2 linked regions of the Aliidongia dinghuensis genome follow. Each later gene encodes a partner of the first gene's protein in a complex. Links are inferred from orthologs where the notes say so. Each region holds a gene or a part of one and is shown in the gene's direction. Other genes may lie near its edges. The genes, in order: tig and rpsG.

Region 1 (7,055 bases):
TGATTTCGTCTTGATCGACGGCGAGCACGGGCCGGGCGACGTGATGACGCATCTGGCGCAGGTCCAGGCGGTGCAGGCGACGCCGGCCATGGCCATGCTGCGCGTCGCCGTCAACGAGCCGACCCAGTTCAAGCGCGCGCTCGACATCGGCGTCGAGGGTGTGATGGTGCCGAACGTCACGAGCGCGCTCGAAGCTGCGGCTGCGGTCGAGTCCTGCCGCTATCCGAACGGCGGCAAACGCGGCTTCGCGGCGCCGATCCTGCGCGCGGCGAACTTCGGCCTGGTGACGGCGGAATATATCGCCCGGGCGGCCGACGAGCTCTTGATCGCGGTGCAGATCGAGACGCTCGCCGGGGCGTCGCGCGCGGCGGAGATCGCCGCGGTCGACGGCGTCGACGTGGTGTTCATCGGCCCGAACGACCTCTCGGGCGATCTGGGCGTGCTGGGCCAGTTCGACCATCCGGACTACGTCAAGGCCGTGGCCGCGATCGAGGCCGGCGTGAAGTCGGCCGGGAAGGTCCTGGGCTGCCTGCCGTATCCGGGCGCCGACCCGGTCGAGCTCCATCGGCGCGGCCATCGCTTCATCTGCTCGGGCGCCGACGTGGCGCTGCTGCGCGACGCGGCGCTGGCGCAGCTGCGCAGCCTGCCGCGCTGACCCCGAAGGCTGACCCACGATGGCGCTCGCGACCGCCCTCCTGACCCCGGCCGAGATGGGCGAGGTCGATCGCCGCACCATCGCCGGCGGCACGGCCGGCGCGCTCCTCATGGAACGGGCCGGCGCCGCGGTCGCGGCCGAAATCGGGCGGCGCTGGACGCGCCGGCCCGTCGCGGTGCTGTGCGGCCCCGGCAACAACGGCGGCGACGGCTTCGTCGTGGCACGGCGGCTCGCGGCCGAGGGCTGGCCGGTCCGGCTGGCCTTGCTGGGCGAGCGCGCAGCACTCCGTGGCGACGCCGCCCATCATGCGGCCCTATGGCTCCAGCCAGTCGAGCCGCTCGGTCCGGCCGCGCTGGACGGCGCCGGCCTGGTCGTCGACGCGCTCTTCGGCGCGGGGCTCAGCCGGCCGCTTGATGCGCCGGTGGCCGGTCTCCTGGCCGAGGTCGGCCGCCGGCGCTTGGCCGTTGTGGCGGTCGACGTGCCGAGCGGCCTCGATGGTGCCACCGGCCTGGCATCGGGCGCGGTCGCGGCCGATCTCACCGTGACGTTCGGCTGGCTCAAGCCCGGTCATCTGTTGCAGCCAGGCCGCGACCTGTGCGGCGAGACCGTGCTGGCCGACATCGGCCTCGACCCGGCGGCCCTCGACGCGCTCGGGGTCAAGACCTGGGCGAACGATCCGGCGTCCTGGCGCGTCGCCCTGCCGCGTCTTGCGAGCGGCACACATAAATATATGCGCGGCCACGCGCTGGTCCTGGGCGGGTGGCCGATGAGTGGGGCAGGGCGACTCGCCGCCCGGGCCGCCGCGCGGGCCGGTGCCGGCCTGGTCACGGTCGCAGTGCCGCCAGCCGGGCACGGGACCTATGCGGCGGCGTTCGAAAGCCAGATCGTCCGGCCGCTCGCCGATGCGCATGCGCTGGACGCGCTGCTCGCCGATCGCCGCTTCACCGGCCTGCTGCTCGGCCCGGGGGCGGGCGCCGGGGGGACCACGCGGGTCATGGCGCTGCGCCTGCTCGCGGCCGAGCGGCCGTGCGTGCTCGACGCCGATGCGCTTACCGCCTTTGCCGACGCGCCGGCCGAGCTCTTCGCCGCGATCCGCGCGCCGACCGTGTTGACGCCGCATGCCGGCGAATTCGCGCGCCTGTTCAAGACGTCGGGCGACAAGCTGACCCAGGCCCGTGCCGCTGCAGCCGAGAGCGGTGCCGTCCTGGTCCTGAAGGGCGGCGACACGGTCGTCGCCGCACCCGACGGGCGCGCGGTGATCAATGCGAACGCGCCGCCGACGCTCGCGACCGGCGGCACCGGCGATGTGCTTGCCGGCCTGATCGTCGGGCTGCTCGCCCAGGGCATGCCCGCATTCGAGGCGGCCGCCGCCGGAGTGTGGCTCCACGGTGCCGCGGCCGCGACGTTCGGTCCAGGGCTGATCGCCTCCGATCTGCCCGACCGGATCCCCGTCGCGCTGCGGCGTCTCGGCCGGTCACGGGCCTAGCATCGCGCGGCTTGCTCTCCGGCGCCGGTTGGGGGAGAACAGCAAAAAAGGGATGCCTGCCGCCCCTCAAAGCCCCTCGGGAGAGACCGCCGTCCATGGCCAAGCTATCGATCGTTCCGCCGCCCGCTCCGCCCACCATTGCGCCCGAGCGGATCCGCCGCCTCGAAGCGCTGGCCGAGAGGGTACTGTGGCTTTCGGCCTGGACGATCCACAACGCGAACCATGTCCGGCCGAACCGCGACGGGCTCAAGGTCGGCGGCCACCAGGCCTCGTCCGCCTCGCTCGTCACGCTGATGACGGCGCTTTACCTGGACGTGCTCCGGCCGGAAGACCGGGTCGCGGTCAAGCCGCATGCCTCGCCGGTGTTCCACGCGCTGCAATATCTCCTGGGCCACCAGACGCGCGAGAAGCTCGAGCGCTTCCGCGCGTTCGGCGGGGCGCAATCCTATCCGTCGCGCACCAAGGACACGGACGACGTCGATTTCTCGACCGGCTCGGTCGGCCTTGGCGTTGCGATCACGCTGTTCGCCTCGATCGCCCAGGATTTCGTCAAGCTCAAGGAGCTTTCGGCCGACAAGCGGCCGCCGGGCCGTATGGTGGCGCTGGTCGGCGATGCCGAACTCGACGAGGGCAACGTGTTCGAGGCGCTGCTCGAGGGCTGGAAGCACGATGTCCGGAACCTCTGGTGGGTTATCGACTACAACCGCCAGAGCCTCGATTCGATCGTCAACGACCGGCTGTTCAACCGCATCGACAGCCTGTTCGAGATGATGGGCTGGCGCGTCGTCACCTTGAAATACGGCAAGCGGCTCGAAGCCGCCTTCGCGCGGCCCGACGGCGAGCATTTGCGCCAGTGGATCGACGAATGTCCGAACTCGCGCTATTCGGCGCTGGTCTACAAGGGCGGCGCCGGCTGGCGCGAGCACCTTCAGCGCGACTTGAACCGCTATCCGGGCATCCGCCGCATCCTGGACGAGCATGACGACGACCAGCTCCATGCGCTCATGACCAATCTTGCCGGCCATGACATGGAAGCGGTGCTGGAGGCGTTCCACGGCATCGAGGACGACACGCCGACCTGCTTCATCGCCTATACGATCAAGGGCCACGGCCTGCCGTTCGCCGGCCACAAGGACAACCACGCCGGCCTCATGAACAAGGAGCAGATGGCGGGCTTCAAGACGAAGCTCGGCATCCCGGACGGCGCCGAATGGGATAAGTTCGCCGGCGCCAAGCTGCCCGAGGCCGAGCTCCAGGCGTTCCTCGACCAGGTGCCGTTCGCGGCTGCAGGCGAGCGTCAGTACCGGGCGGCAGCCGTGCCGATCGGCGACCTGCCGGTGCCGGCGGTCGGCGGCAGCAAGGCCTCGACCCAGGAAGGCTTCGGCAAGATCCTGAACGACCTTGCCGGCACCACGAGCCCGCTCGCCGACCGGATCGTCACCACCTCGCCCGACGTCACGGTCTCGACCAATCTCGGCGGCTGGGTCAACCGGCGCGGCATCTTCCACCGGCGCGAGATCGCCGACACGTTCCGCGACGAGAAGGTCGTCTCGGCCCAGCGCTGGGCCATGGCGCCCGGCGGTCAGCACCTGGAGCTGGGCATCGCCGAGCACAACCTGTTCCTGATGCTGGCGGCGCTGGGGCTGACGGCCCCACTGTTCGGTGCGCGGCTCTTGCCGGTCGGCACGCTCTACGACCCGTTCATCAATCGCGGCTTGGACGCGCTCAACTATGGCTGCTACCAGGATTCGCGCTTCATGGTCGTGGCGACGCCGTCGGGCTTGACCTTGGCGCCCGAGGGCGGCGCGCATCAGTCGATCAACACGCCGCTCATCGGCATAGGCCAGGCCGGGCTCGCGTCGTTCGAGCCGGCCTATGTCGACGAGCTAGGCGTGCTCATGGCCTGGGGCTTCGACTATATGCAGCGGCCGGCGGGCGAGGGCGGGTCGATCTATCTCCGGCTTTCGACCCGGCAGATCGAGCAGCCGGCGCGGACGCTGACCCCGGCCTTGCGCGACGGCATCGTCGCCGGCGCCTATTGGCTGGTCGAGCCGGCGTCTGGCGCCGAGCTCGCTATCGTCTATTGCGGCGCCGTGGCGGAGGAGGCGCGCCGGGCGCATCAGGCGATCCTGGAGGATATCCCGGGCGCCGGCCTGCTGGCGGTGACGTCGCCGGACCGGCTGCACGCGGACTGGCTCCTGCATCGTCAAGAAGGACGGGGGCCGAGCCATATCGAACGGCTGCTGGCGCCGCTAGCACCCGACGCGGGGCTCGTCACGGTCATCGACGCCCATCCGGCGGCGCTCAGCTGGCTCGGCGCCGCCGGCGGCCGGCGGGTCGAGCCGCTGGGTGTCGATCATTTCGGCCAATCGGGCGATCTGCCGGACCTCTATCGCGCCTATGGCCTTGACGAGGACGCGATTCTGGACGCTGTGGCGCGCGCCTGCCTTGCCTGACCGGGGCCCGACGGGCGCCTGATCCGGCGAAATAGCGGTCGCCGCCTGCGTATTTGTCGTGGGATGGCCAAAAAGCTTGTGCTATGTCAACCGGCCGACGTCGGGCCGGCGCGGGCGTGGCGGAATTGGTAGACGCACTGGATTTAGGTTCCAGCGACGAAAGTCGTGGGGGTTCAAGTCCCTTCGCCCGCACCAGCATCGATTGAACGATCAACCCTTGCCAGGGGTGGCGCGCCGTTATCGGACGTGCCGCCCTGCTGACCCATAGGCTTCTTTTTCATGCAGATCACCGAGACCAGCACCGAAGGCCTGAAGCGCGGCTTCAAGGTCGTCGTCGCCTCCCAGGATATCGAAAAGCGCGTTGACGCGCGGCTCGCCGAGGTCGCCAAGACCGTCCGTCTGCCGGGCTTCCGTCCGGGCAAGGTGCCGACCTCGGTCGTCAAGCAGCGCTACGGCGACAGCCTCCTGGGCGAGGTGCTGGAGCAGACGGTGAACGAGACTTCGAGCCAGGCGCTGGCCGAACGCAACCTGCGTCCGGCGCTGCAGCCGAAGATCGAGATCACCTCGTTCGAGAAGGGTGCCGATCTCGTCTACGACATGAGCCTCGAGATCCTGCCCGAGATCCAGACCATGGATTTCTCGACGGTGGCGCTCGAGCGCCTGAAGCCCGAGATCCCGAACGAGGAGCTGGACGAGGCGCTGACGAACCTGGCCGAGCGCTATCGCGAGACCGAGGATGTGACCGACGGCAGCGCCGCCGCCAACGGCGACGTGACCGTCATCGACTTCGTGGGCTCGATCGACGGTGAGAAGTTCGACGGCGGCGCCGGCACCGACTTCTCGCTGGAGCTGGGCTCCGGCCGTTTCATCCCGGGCTTCGAAGAGCAGCTCGTGGGCGCCAAGGTTGGCGACCATGTCGCGGTCAAGGTGCCGTTCCCGGCCGATTACGGCGTCGAGACGCTCGCCGGCAAGGACGCGGTGTTCGAGGTCGACGTCAAGGGCCTGAAGCGCAAGCTGCCGGCCGTGGTCGACGAGAAGCTCGCCGACACGCTCGGGCTCGAGAACCTGGAAGCGCTGCGCACGGCGGTTCGCGAGCAGATGGAGCGCGAGTACGCCGGCGTCGCCCGCCAGAAGCTGAAGCGCGACCTCTTGGACATCCTGTCGGACAAGCACGACTTCGCCGTGCCGACCGGCATGGTCGACCTCGAGTTCGACAGCATCTGGAAGCAGTTCGAGGCCGAGCGCGAGCGCTCCAAGGCGGCCGGCACTTACAAGGAAGAAGAGGCCAAGCCCGAGGAGGAGACCAAGGACGAGTACCGCAAGATCGCCGAGCGGCGCGTGCGGCTTGGCCTGGTCCTTGCCGAAGTGGGTCGGACGAACAACATCCAGGTAACCCAGGACGAGGTGAACCGGGCCGTGATGGCCCAGGCGCGCAACTACCCGGGGCAGGAGAAGGCCGTGATGGACTTCTACCGCAACAATCCCGACGCGATGGGCCAGCTCCGCGCGCCGATCTACGAGGACAAGGTCGTCGATTTCATCGTCGATCTTGCCCAGGTCACCGACAAGGCGGTGCCGCCGAAGGAACTGGTGGCGCTCGCCGGCCTCGATGACGAAGAGGAAACCGCTGAAGCCTGATCGGGCGTTCGTCCGGCAGGTTCGAGGCCTGATCCAACGCCCTTGGGGTGCCGTTCGCAGCGATTGCGGACGGCACCCCACCGGGGCATGCTCGGCACCCTGGGACGTACCCTGGGACGGGTCGAGTAGTTTGAAGGAACCTGTGTGATCATGGCCGACGCTTTGGAAGTGTATATGAACAGCCTGGTGCCGATGGTGGTCGAACAGACCAACCGCGGCGAGCGGGCCTACGACATCTATTCGCGCCTGTTGAAGGAGCGGATCATTTTCCTGGTAGGCCCGGTCAGCGACCCGGTGGCCAGCCTCGTCTGCGCGCAGCTCCTGTTCCTCGAGGCCGAGAATCCGACCAAGGACATCTCGATCTACATCAATTCGCCGGGCGGCCTCGTCACGGCCGGCCTCGCGATCTACGACACGATGCAGTACGTCCGTCCGGACATCGCCACCATCTGCGTCGGCCAGGCGGCCTCCATGGGATCGCTGCTGCTCGCCGCCGGCGCCAAGGGCAAGCGATTCGCGCTGCCGAACTCCCGCATCATGATCCACCAGCCGTCGGGCGGCGCCCAGGGCCAGGCGTCTGACATCGAGATCCAGGCGCGCGAGATCCTGTCGCTGCGCCGGCGCCTGAACGAGATCTACGTGAAGCATACCGGGCAGTCGCTCGACGTCATTGAAGAGGCGGTCGAGCGAGACAAATTCCTCTCACCGGAGGAGTCGAAGGTTTTCGGTCTGATCGATGACGTCATGGCCGCGCGGCCGGTGTTGGCCAAGGAAGAGGACAGCAAGAACCGTTGAGCAGGCACCCCGCACCCTTGTTAAG
Region 2 (6,896 bases), on another replicon or contig:
GGTGCCCATTACGATCCGCATCCCTATGTGCTGACGCTCTATCGATGGGACGGGAAGGCGTTTGTCGGGCCGGAGGTGCTGAAGACACCAGGCAAGCTCAATCCGAACCTGCCGGATGCGGTGCCGGCTGCGTTCGGGCTGCCGTTCAAGAACGATACGCAGCCCGAGCGGTTCGAGAATCTCATGTCCGTATCCGGCCCGATCGGCGCCAAAACGCCGACTCCGGCGCAGTAAAACCATGCGACTCGCGAGTCTTCGGCCTCTACCCCGAGTCGTGCTGCGGTGCGACGAAGTGCTTCCGCGTGATGACAGTCCCCGGACACTTGCATGGCGGTCTTCCCCTATTCCGCTTGACGGAGCAGGGGGCGCGTAATAGGTTCCGCCAGTTTTCCGAGCTGGCCGTAGGTGCGCCAACCTAAACGCAGCTCACGCGGTATCGTAAATTTGGCGCTGCCGGGTCCCCTTGGGGCTCGGCGTTTTTGCCTGTGGGTTGCGTACTGCAAGTCAGCCATGCCGGCGGCGTCGGTTAGCGCCGCTCGGCATTTATCGTTTTGCAAGGGTGTGATTGATGCCGACCATCAACCAGTTGATCCGGAACCCCCGGGCGCCCCAAGTGACCCGTAACAAGGTCCCGGCGCTCGAAGCCTGCCCGCAGAAGCGCGGCGTGTGCACCCGGGTCTATACGACGACCCCGAAGAAGCCGAACTCGGCGCTCCGCAAGGTGGCCCGCGTGCGGCTGACCAACGGCTTCGAGGTGACGAGCTACATCCCCGGTGAAGGCCATAACCTCCAGGAGCACTCGGTCGTCATGATCCGCGGTGGTCGTGTGAAGGATCTGCCCGGTGTGCGCTATCACATCATCCGCGGCACGCTCGACACGCAGGGCGTCAAGGACCGTCGCCAGCGTCGTTCGAAGTACGGCGCCAAGCGGCCCAAGTAAGAATAGCGAAGAAGGAAACCGAGCATGTCGCGTCGTCGCGCAGCGATTAAGCGGGAAGTTCTGCCGGACGCCAAGTTTGGCGATTTGGTGCTGACCAAGTTCATGAACTGCCTGATGTATCAGGGCAAGAAGTCGGTCGCCGAGGCGATCGTCTACAATGCCTTCGATCGCATCGCGAAGCGTTCGGGTCAGGACCCGCTGAAGGTGTTCCATGACGCGCTTCAGAACGTTCGTCCGGCCATCGAAGTCCGGTCGCGCCGGGTCGGTGGTGCGACCTATCAGGTGCCGGTCGAGGTTCGGTCGGACCGTGGCCAGGCGCTCGCCATCCGCTGGCTGATCGGCTCGTCGCGGGCCCGCAGCGAGAACAGCATGGAAGAGCGCCTGTCGGGCGAGCTGCTCGATGCGTCGAACAACCGTGGCGCTGCGGTCAAGAAGCGGGAAGACACCCACCGTATGGCGGACGCCAACAAGGCGTTCTCGCACTATCGGTGGTAAGGCACTGACGGAACTCCACCCGTGCCGCGGACCATCCCCCTCGACCGTTACCGGAACATCGGCATCCTGGCGCGCCTCGATGCCGGTCGGACGACGGTCACCGAGCGGATCCTGGCGGTCGCAGACCGTCCGGATGCGGCGGCAACGGGGGCGCGGGCCGCGTTGGGCATGCCCGCCTGGGTGGAGCAGGATAACGAGCGGCAGATCACGCTCACTTCCGCGGCGACGAGCTGCGTGTGGCGCGACTGCCGGATCACCATCGTCGAACTGCCGGCTAGCCGGCGGAACGACGATCAGGCGCTGGCGGTGCTCGATGGCACGGTGCTGGTGATCGATGGTGTTGGGGGTGTCACGGACGGCGTTGCCGCCTTGTTCGACGAGATCGAGGCCCAGGGCCTGGCCCGGCTGGTGTTCGTCAACAAGCTGGACCTCGAAGGCGCCGATCTCTCCGCTGTGGTCGCGGCGATCGCGGCGCGCGGCACGGCCAAGCCGGTGCTGCTGCAGCTGCCGATCGGTGCCGGCGCAGGCCTGAGGGGCATCGTCGACCTGATCGAGATGCGGGCGACCCTCTGGCGGACGGCCGGTCACGACGCGCCGGCGGAAGAGGTCGAGATCCCGTCGGATCTTCTTGCTGCGGCCCAGCTGGCACGCGCGGAGATCGGGGTGGCGGTCGGGGCCAAGGGGGCGGACGTGGTAGCGTTGCGCCAGGCGGTGAAGGTGGCGGTCCGGTCGGGCATGGTCGTGCCGGTGCTGTGCGGCTCGGCGTTCCGCAACCGGGGTGTGCGCCGCTTGTTGGATGCGGTCGTGGATTTCCTGCCGGCGCCGTCCGACATGGCGGCGCATGCGGGTGTCGCGGCCGATGGTCACCGGGTGGAGCGTCGCCCGGCGGATGACGAGCCCTTCTCGGGGGTCGCCTTCCAGACGGTCGACGACCCGATGTCGGGTCGTTTGACGTTTGTGCGGATTTATTCGGGCGTGGTCGCCACGGGCAGCAGCATGCTGAACTCGGTGACGGCCAGCCCAGAGAAGATCGGCCGTATGGTGCGCATGCACGCGAACCATGCGGAGGAAATCAAGGAGGCCCGCGCAGGCGACATCGTCGCCCTCGCGGGTCTTGAGCATACCACTACTGGGGACACGCTTTGCGACCCCGACGCGCCAGTGATCCTGGAGCGGATGCCGGCCACGGCCGGGCGCGCAGGGCACTGAAGGTTTAGGATCGGAGAACGGCCATGGCGAAGGCGAAGTTTGAGCGGACGAAGCCGCATTGCAACATCGGGACGATTGGTCACGTTGACCATGGCAAGACGTCTCTGACGGCAGCGATCACGAAGGTTTTGGCCGAGACTGGCGGCGCGACGTTCACGGCGTACGACCAGATCGACAAGGCGCCGGAAGAGCGGGCGCGCGGCATCACGATCTCGACGGCGCACGTCGAGTACGAGACGACGAACCGGCACTATGCGCACGTCGACTGCCCGGGCCATGCGGACTACGTGAAGAACATGATCACGGGTGCGGCGCAGATGGACGGTGCCATCCTGGTGGTGTCGGCGGCGGACGGCCCGATGCCGCAGACGCGCGAGCACATCCTGTTGGCGCGCCAGGTCGGCGTTCCGGCGCTGGTCGTGTTCATGAACAAGGTCGACATGGTCGACGATCCGGAGCTCCTGGAGCTGGTCGAGCTCGAGGTGCGCGAGCTGCTGTCGAGCTACAATTTCCCGGGCGACGACATTCCGGTGATCAAGGGCTCGGCGCTGATGGCGCTCGAGGACAAGAACCCGGCGCTCGGCCATGACGCGATCCTGGAGCTGATGAAGGCGGTCGACGCCTACATCCCGCAGCCGGAGCGTGCGATTGACGGTGCGTTCCTGATGCCGGTCGAGGACGTGTTCTCGATCTCGGGCCGCGGCACGGTGGTGACCGGCCGCGTCGAGCGCGGTGTGATCAAGGTCGGCGAGGAAATCGAGATCGTCGGCCTGAAGGACACGCTGAAGACGACGGTGACGGGCGTCGAGATGTTCCGCAAGCTCCTGGACCAGGGCCAGGCGGGCGACAACATCGGCGCGCTCTTGCGCGGCACCAAGCGCGAGGAAGTCGAGCGCGGCCAGGTGCTGGCGAAGCCGGGCTCGATCACGCCGCACACGAAGTTCAAGGCCGAGGCGTACATCCTGACGAAGGAAGAGGGCGGCCGTCACACGCCGTTCTTCACGAACTATCGTCCGCAGTTCTATTTCCGCACGACCGACGTCACGGGCATCGTGAGCCTGCCGGCCGGCGTGGAGATGGTCATGCCGGGCGACAACGTGGCGATGGACGTCGAGCTGATCGCGCCGATCGCCATGGACGAGGGTCTGCGCTTCGCGATCCGCGAGGGCGGCCGCACCGTCGGTGCCGGCGTCGTCTCCGCTATCACGAAGTAAGGCGTTCTAAAGGAAGCGGACTCCGCTTCGAGAAGAAGAACGAAAACAACGGTCCCGGCGACACCAACCCCCGATAACCGGGGTGAACGTCGCCAAACGATGGACAGGGATGGGGGCGGTGTTTCGGCACCGACCCCCCGCTCCCAGATGAAACGGAAGTCTGTTTGATGGACAGTCAAAGCATTCGCATCCGCCTCCGGGCGTATGATCATCGCGTGCTCGACCAGTCGACGAGCGAGATCGTGAACACGGCGAAGCGCACCGGCGCCCGCGTCCGTGGCCCGATCCCGCTGCCGACCAAGATCGAGAAGTTCACGGTCAACCGCTCGCCGCACATCGACAAGAAGTCGCGCGAGCAGTTCGAGATCCGCACCCACAAGCGCGTGCTGGACATCGTTGACCCGACCCCGCAGACGGTGGACGCGCTCATGAAGCTCGACCTCGCCGCCGGCGTCGATGTTGAGATCAAGATCTGATCATGCGCACTGGTCTCCTCGCCCAGAAGCTGGGCATGACCCGCATTTTCACGGAAGACGGCAACCACGTCCCCGTGACCGTGCTGAAGGTCGATAGCTGCCAGGTCGTGGCCGTTCGCACCGAAGAGAAGGACGGCTACTCCGCCGTCCAGCTCGGCGTCGGCAAGGCCAAGGTGAAGAACGTCGCCAAGGCCGAGCGCGAGCGCTTCGCCGCGGCCAAGGTCGAGCCGAAGAAGAAGCTGGCCGAGTTCCGCGTCTCCGCGGACGCGCTGCTCGAAGTCGGCGCCGAACTCTCGGTCGAGCACTTCCTCGCGGGGCAGTTCGTCGACGTCACCGGCACGACGATCGGCAAGGGTTTCGCCGGCGTCATGAAGCGCCATAATTTCGGCGGCCTTCGCGCGACGCACGGCGTCTCGGTCTCGCACCGCTCGCACGGCTCCACCGGTCAGCGCCAGGACCCCGGCAAGGTCTTCAAGAACAAGAAGATGGCTGGTCATCTGGGCCAGGTGCGTGTGACCACGCAGAATCTGAAGGTCGTTTCGACCGACGCAGCCCGCGGCCTGATCCTGATCCTGGGCGCCGTCCCGGGTTCGGAAGGCGGCTACGTGATGGTGAAGGACGCGGTCAAGCGCAAGGCGCCGGCCGATCTGCCGTTCCCCGCCGCGATCAAGGCTGCCGAGGCTTCGGCCGAAGCGACGAAGGGCGAATGATCATGAAACTGGCTGTCAAGAACCTGGACAACCAGGAAGTCGGCTCGATCGATCTGGCCGAGGAGATTTTTGGTCTCGAAGTCCGCAAGGACCTCTTGGCGCGCATGGTGAACTACCAGCTCGCCAAGCGCCGTGCGGGCACGCATAAGACCAAGCTCATCGGCGACATCGCGGGCACCACCAAGAAGCCTTACAAGCAGAAGGGCACCGGCCGCGCCCGCCAGGGCAGCCTGCGCTCGCCGCAGTTCCGCGGCGGTGCGGTGATCTTCGGCCCGGTCGTGCGCAGCCACGCGCATGACCTGCAGAAGAAGGTCCGCAAGCTGGCGCTCAAGACGGCGCTGTCGGCCAAGCAGGCCGAGGGCAAGCTGATCGTCCTCGACCGCGCCGCGGTCGAGACGCCGAAGACCAAGGCGCTCGTCGAGCGCTTCGAGAAGCTCGGCTGGACGTCCGTGCTGATCATCGACGGCCCCGAGGTCGACGAGGGTTTTGCGCGCGCCGCCCGCAACATTCCGAAGGTCGATGTGCTGCCGCAGCAGGGCGCCAACGTCTACGACATCCTGCGCCGCGACACGCTGGTTCTGACCCAGGCGGCCGTCGAACACCTGGAGGCTCGCCTGAAATGAGCAGGTTCCGCGTGATCCCGAACGCTCAGCCGAAGATCTCGGCCGAGCGGCTCTACGACCTGGTCCGTTCCCCCGTCATCACCGAAAAGGCGACGATGGCGTCGGAGCACAACCAGGTGACCTTCCGCGTGCCGCTCGATGCGACCAAGCGGGAGATCAAGCTCGCCGTCGAGACCCTGTTCAAGGTCAAGGTCACGGCAGTCAACACGATCCGGACGCTCGGCAAGATCAAGCGCTTCCGTGGCCAGCTGGGTAAGCGGGGCGACGAGAAGAAGGCTATGGTCACACTCGCCGAGGGCTCCAAGATCGACGTGACCACGGGAATCTAAGGCCATGGCACTAAAGACTTTTAAGCCGACCACGCCGTCAACGCGGCAGCTGGTCATCGTCGACCGCAGCGAGCTGTGGAAGGGCGAACCCGTCAAGGCGCTGACCGAGGGTCTGAAGCGCCAGGGCGGCCGCAACAACACGGGCCGCATCACCATGCGGCGCGTCGGTGGCGGCCATAAGCGCCGCTATCGCCTCGTCGACTTCAAGCGTCGCAAGTTCGACGTTCCGGCGACGGTCGAGCGGCTCGAGTACGACCCGAACCGCACGGCTTTCATCGCGCTCGTGAAGTACGAGGATGGCGAGCTCGCCTACATCCTGGCGCCGCAGCGCATCAAGGTCGGCGACATGGTCGTCTCGGGCGACAAGGTCGACGTCAAGCCCGGCAACGCCATGCCGATGAAGAACATGCCGATCGGCACCATCGTCCACAATGTGGAGATGAAGCCGGGCAAGGGCGGCCAGATCGCGCGCGCCGGCGGCACGTACGCCCAGCTCGTCGGCCGCGATGCCGGCTACGCGCTCCTGCGTCTCGCCTCCGGCGAAGTGCGCATGGTGCGGGCCGAATGCATGGCGACCGTCGGTGCGGTGTCGAACCCGGACCAGAAGAATATCGTCATTGCCAAGGCGGGCCGTTCCCGCTGGCTCGGCATTCGCCCGTCCGTCCGCGGCGTGGCGATGAACCCGATCGACCATCCGCACGGTGGTGGTGAGGGTCGTACCTCCGGCGGCCGGCATCCGGTCACGCCGTGGGGCAAGCCGACCAAGGGCAAGAAGACGCGTCACAACAAGGCGACCGACGGTCTCATCGTCCGTCGTCGCAACGCGAAGTAACGGAGACCCGCTGTGGCACGTTCCGTTTGGAAGGGACCGTTCATCGACGGCTATCTGCTGAAGAAGGC

The links.
Region 2: the proteins of tig (region 1) and rpsG are in contact, whole or in part, in a crystal structure (PDB 3GTY), measured with the Thermotoga maritima proteins. The link is inferred for Aliidongia dinghuensis from one-to-one orthologs. Residues at the interface, in WP_004081061.1 of Thermotoga maritima: Glu122, Val124, Val129, Leu130, Tyr133, Glu188, Gly259, Ile262, Tyr263, Glu266, Ser270, Glu273, Gln274, Glu277, Arg308, Gln311, Ile312, Ser315, Tyr316, Glu325, Arg329, Arg336, Leu363, Phe366, Trp367, Arg373, Leu377, Arg381, Leu384, Glu387; in WP_004081843.1 of Thermotoga maritima: Lys34, Lys52, Lys55, Glu59, Arg62, Gln63, Glu66, Asn67, Lys69, Val71, Arg95, Ala109, Lys110, Lys111, Gly112, Arg113, Pro114, Glu117, Glu121, Ile124, Ala125, Tyr127, Asn128, Asn129, Thr130, Gly131, Lys135, Asp139, Arg142, Met143.

What each region holds. Positions count from the first base shown.
Region 1 is NZ_BMJQ01000017.1:63,839-70,893, reverse strand. What follows is about bases 4,198-7,055. They hold tig (trigger factor), read left to right. Parts: upstream 4,198-4,876; coding sequence 4,877-6,235; downstream 6,236-7,055. Other genes in these bases: clpP (ATP-dependent Clp endopeptidase proteolytic subunit ClpP), read left to right, coding at 6,386-7,030; IEY58_RS27040 (1-deoxy-D-xylulose-5-phosphate synthase N-terminal domain-containing protein), read left to right, coding at 4,198-4,597. Also shown: IEY58_RS27050 (HpcH/HpaI aldolase family protein), read left to right, coding at 1-655; IEY58_RS27045 (NAD(P)H-hydrate dehydratase), read left to right, coding at 675-2,141; more of IEY58_RS27040, read left to right, coding at 2,237-4,197. UniProt on the Bacillus subtilis protein: Involved in protein export. Acts as a chaperone by maintaining the newly synthesized protein in an open conformation. Functions as a peptidyl-prolyl cis-trans isomerase.
Region 2 is NZ_BMJQ01000010.1:225,892-232,787, reverse strand. What follows is about bases 1-2,699. They hold rpsG (30S ribosomal protein S7), read left to right. Parts: upstream 1-964; coding sequence 965-1,435; downstream 1,436-2,699. Other genes in these bases: tuf (elongation factor Tu), read left to right, coding at 2,668-2,699; IEY58_RS19900 (GTP-binding protein), read left to right, coding at 1,457-2,644; rpsL (30S ribosomal protein S12), read left to right, coding at 569-940; IEY58_RS19915 (hypothetical protein), read left to right, coding at 1-234. In the rest of the region: more of tuf, read left to right, coding at 2,700-3,858; rpsJ (30S ribosomal protein S10), read left to right, coding at 4,026-4,334; rplC (50S ribosomal protein L3), read left to right, coding at 4,337-5,044; rplD (50S ribosomal protein L4), read left to right, coding at 5,047-5,667; IEY58_RS19875 (50S ribosomal protein L23), read left to right, coding at 5,664-5,996; rplB (50S ribosomal protein L2), read left to right, coding at 6,001-6,828; rpsS (30S ribosomal protein S19), read left to right, coding at 6,841-6,896.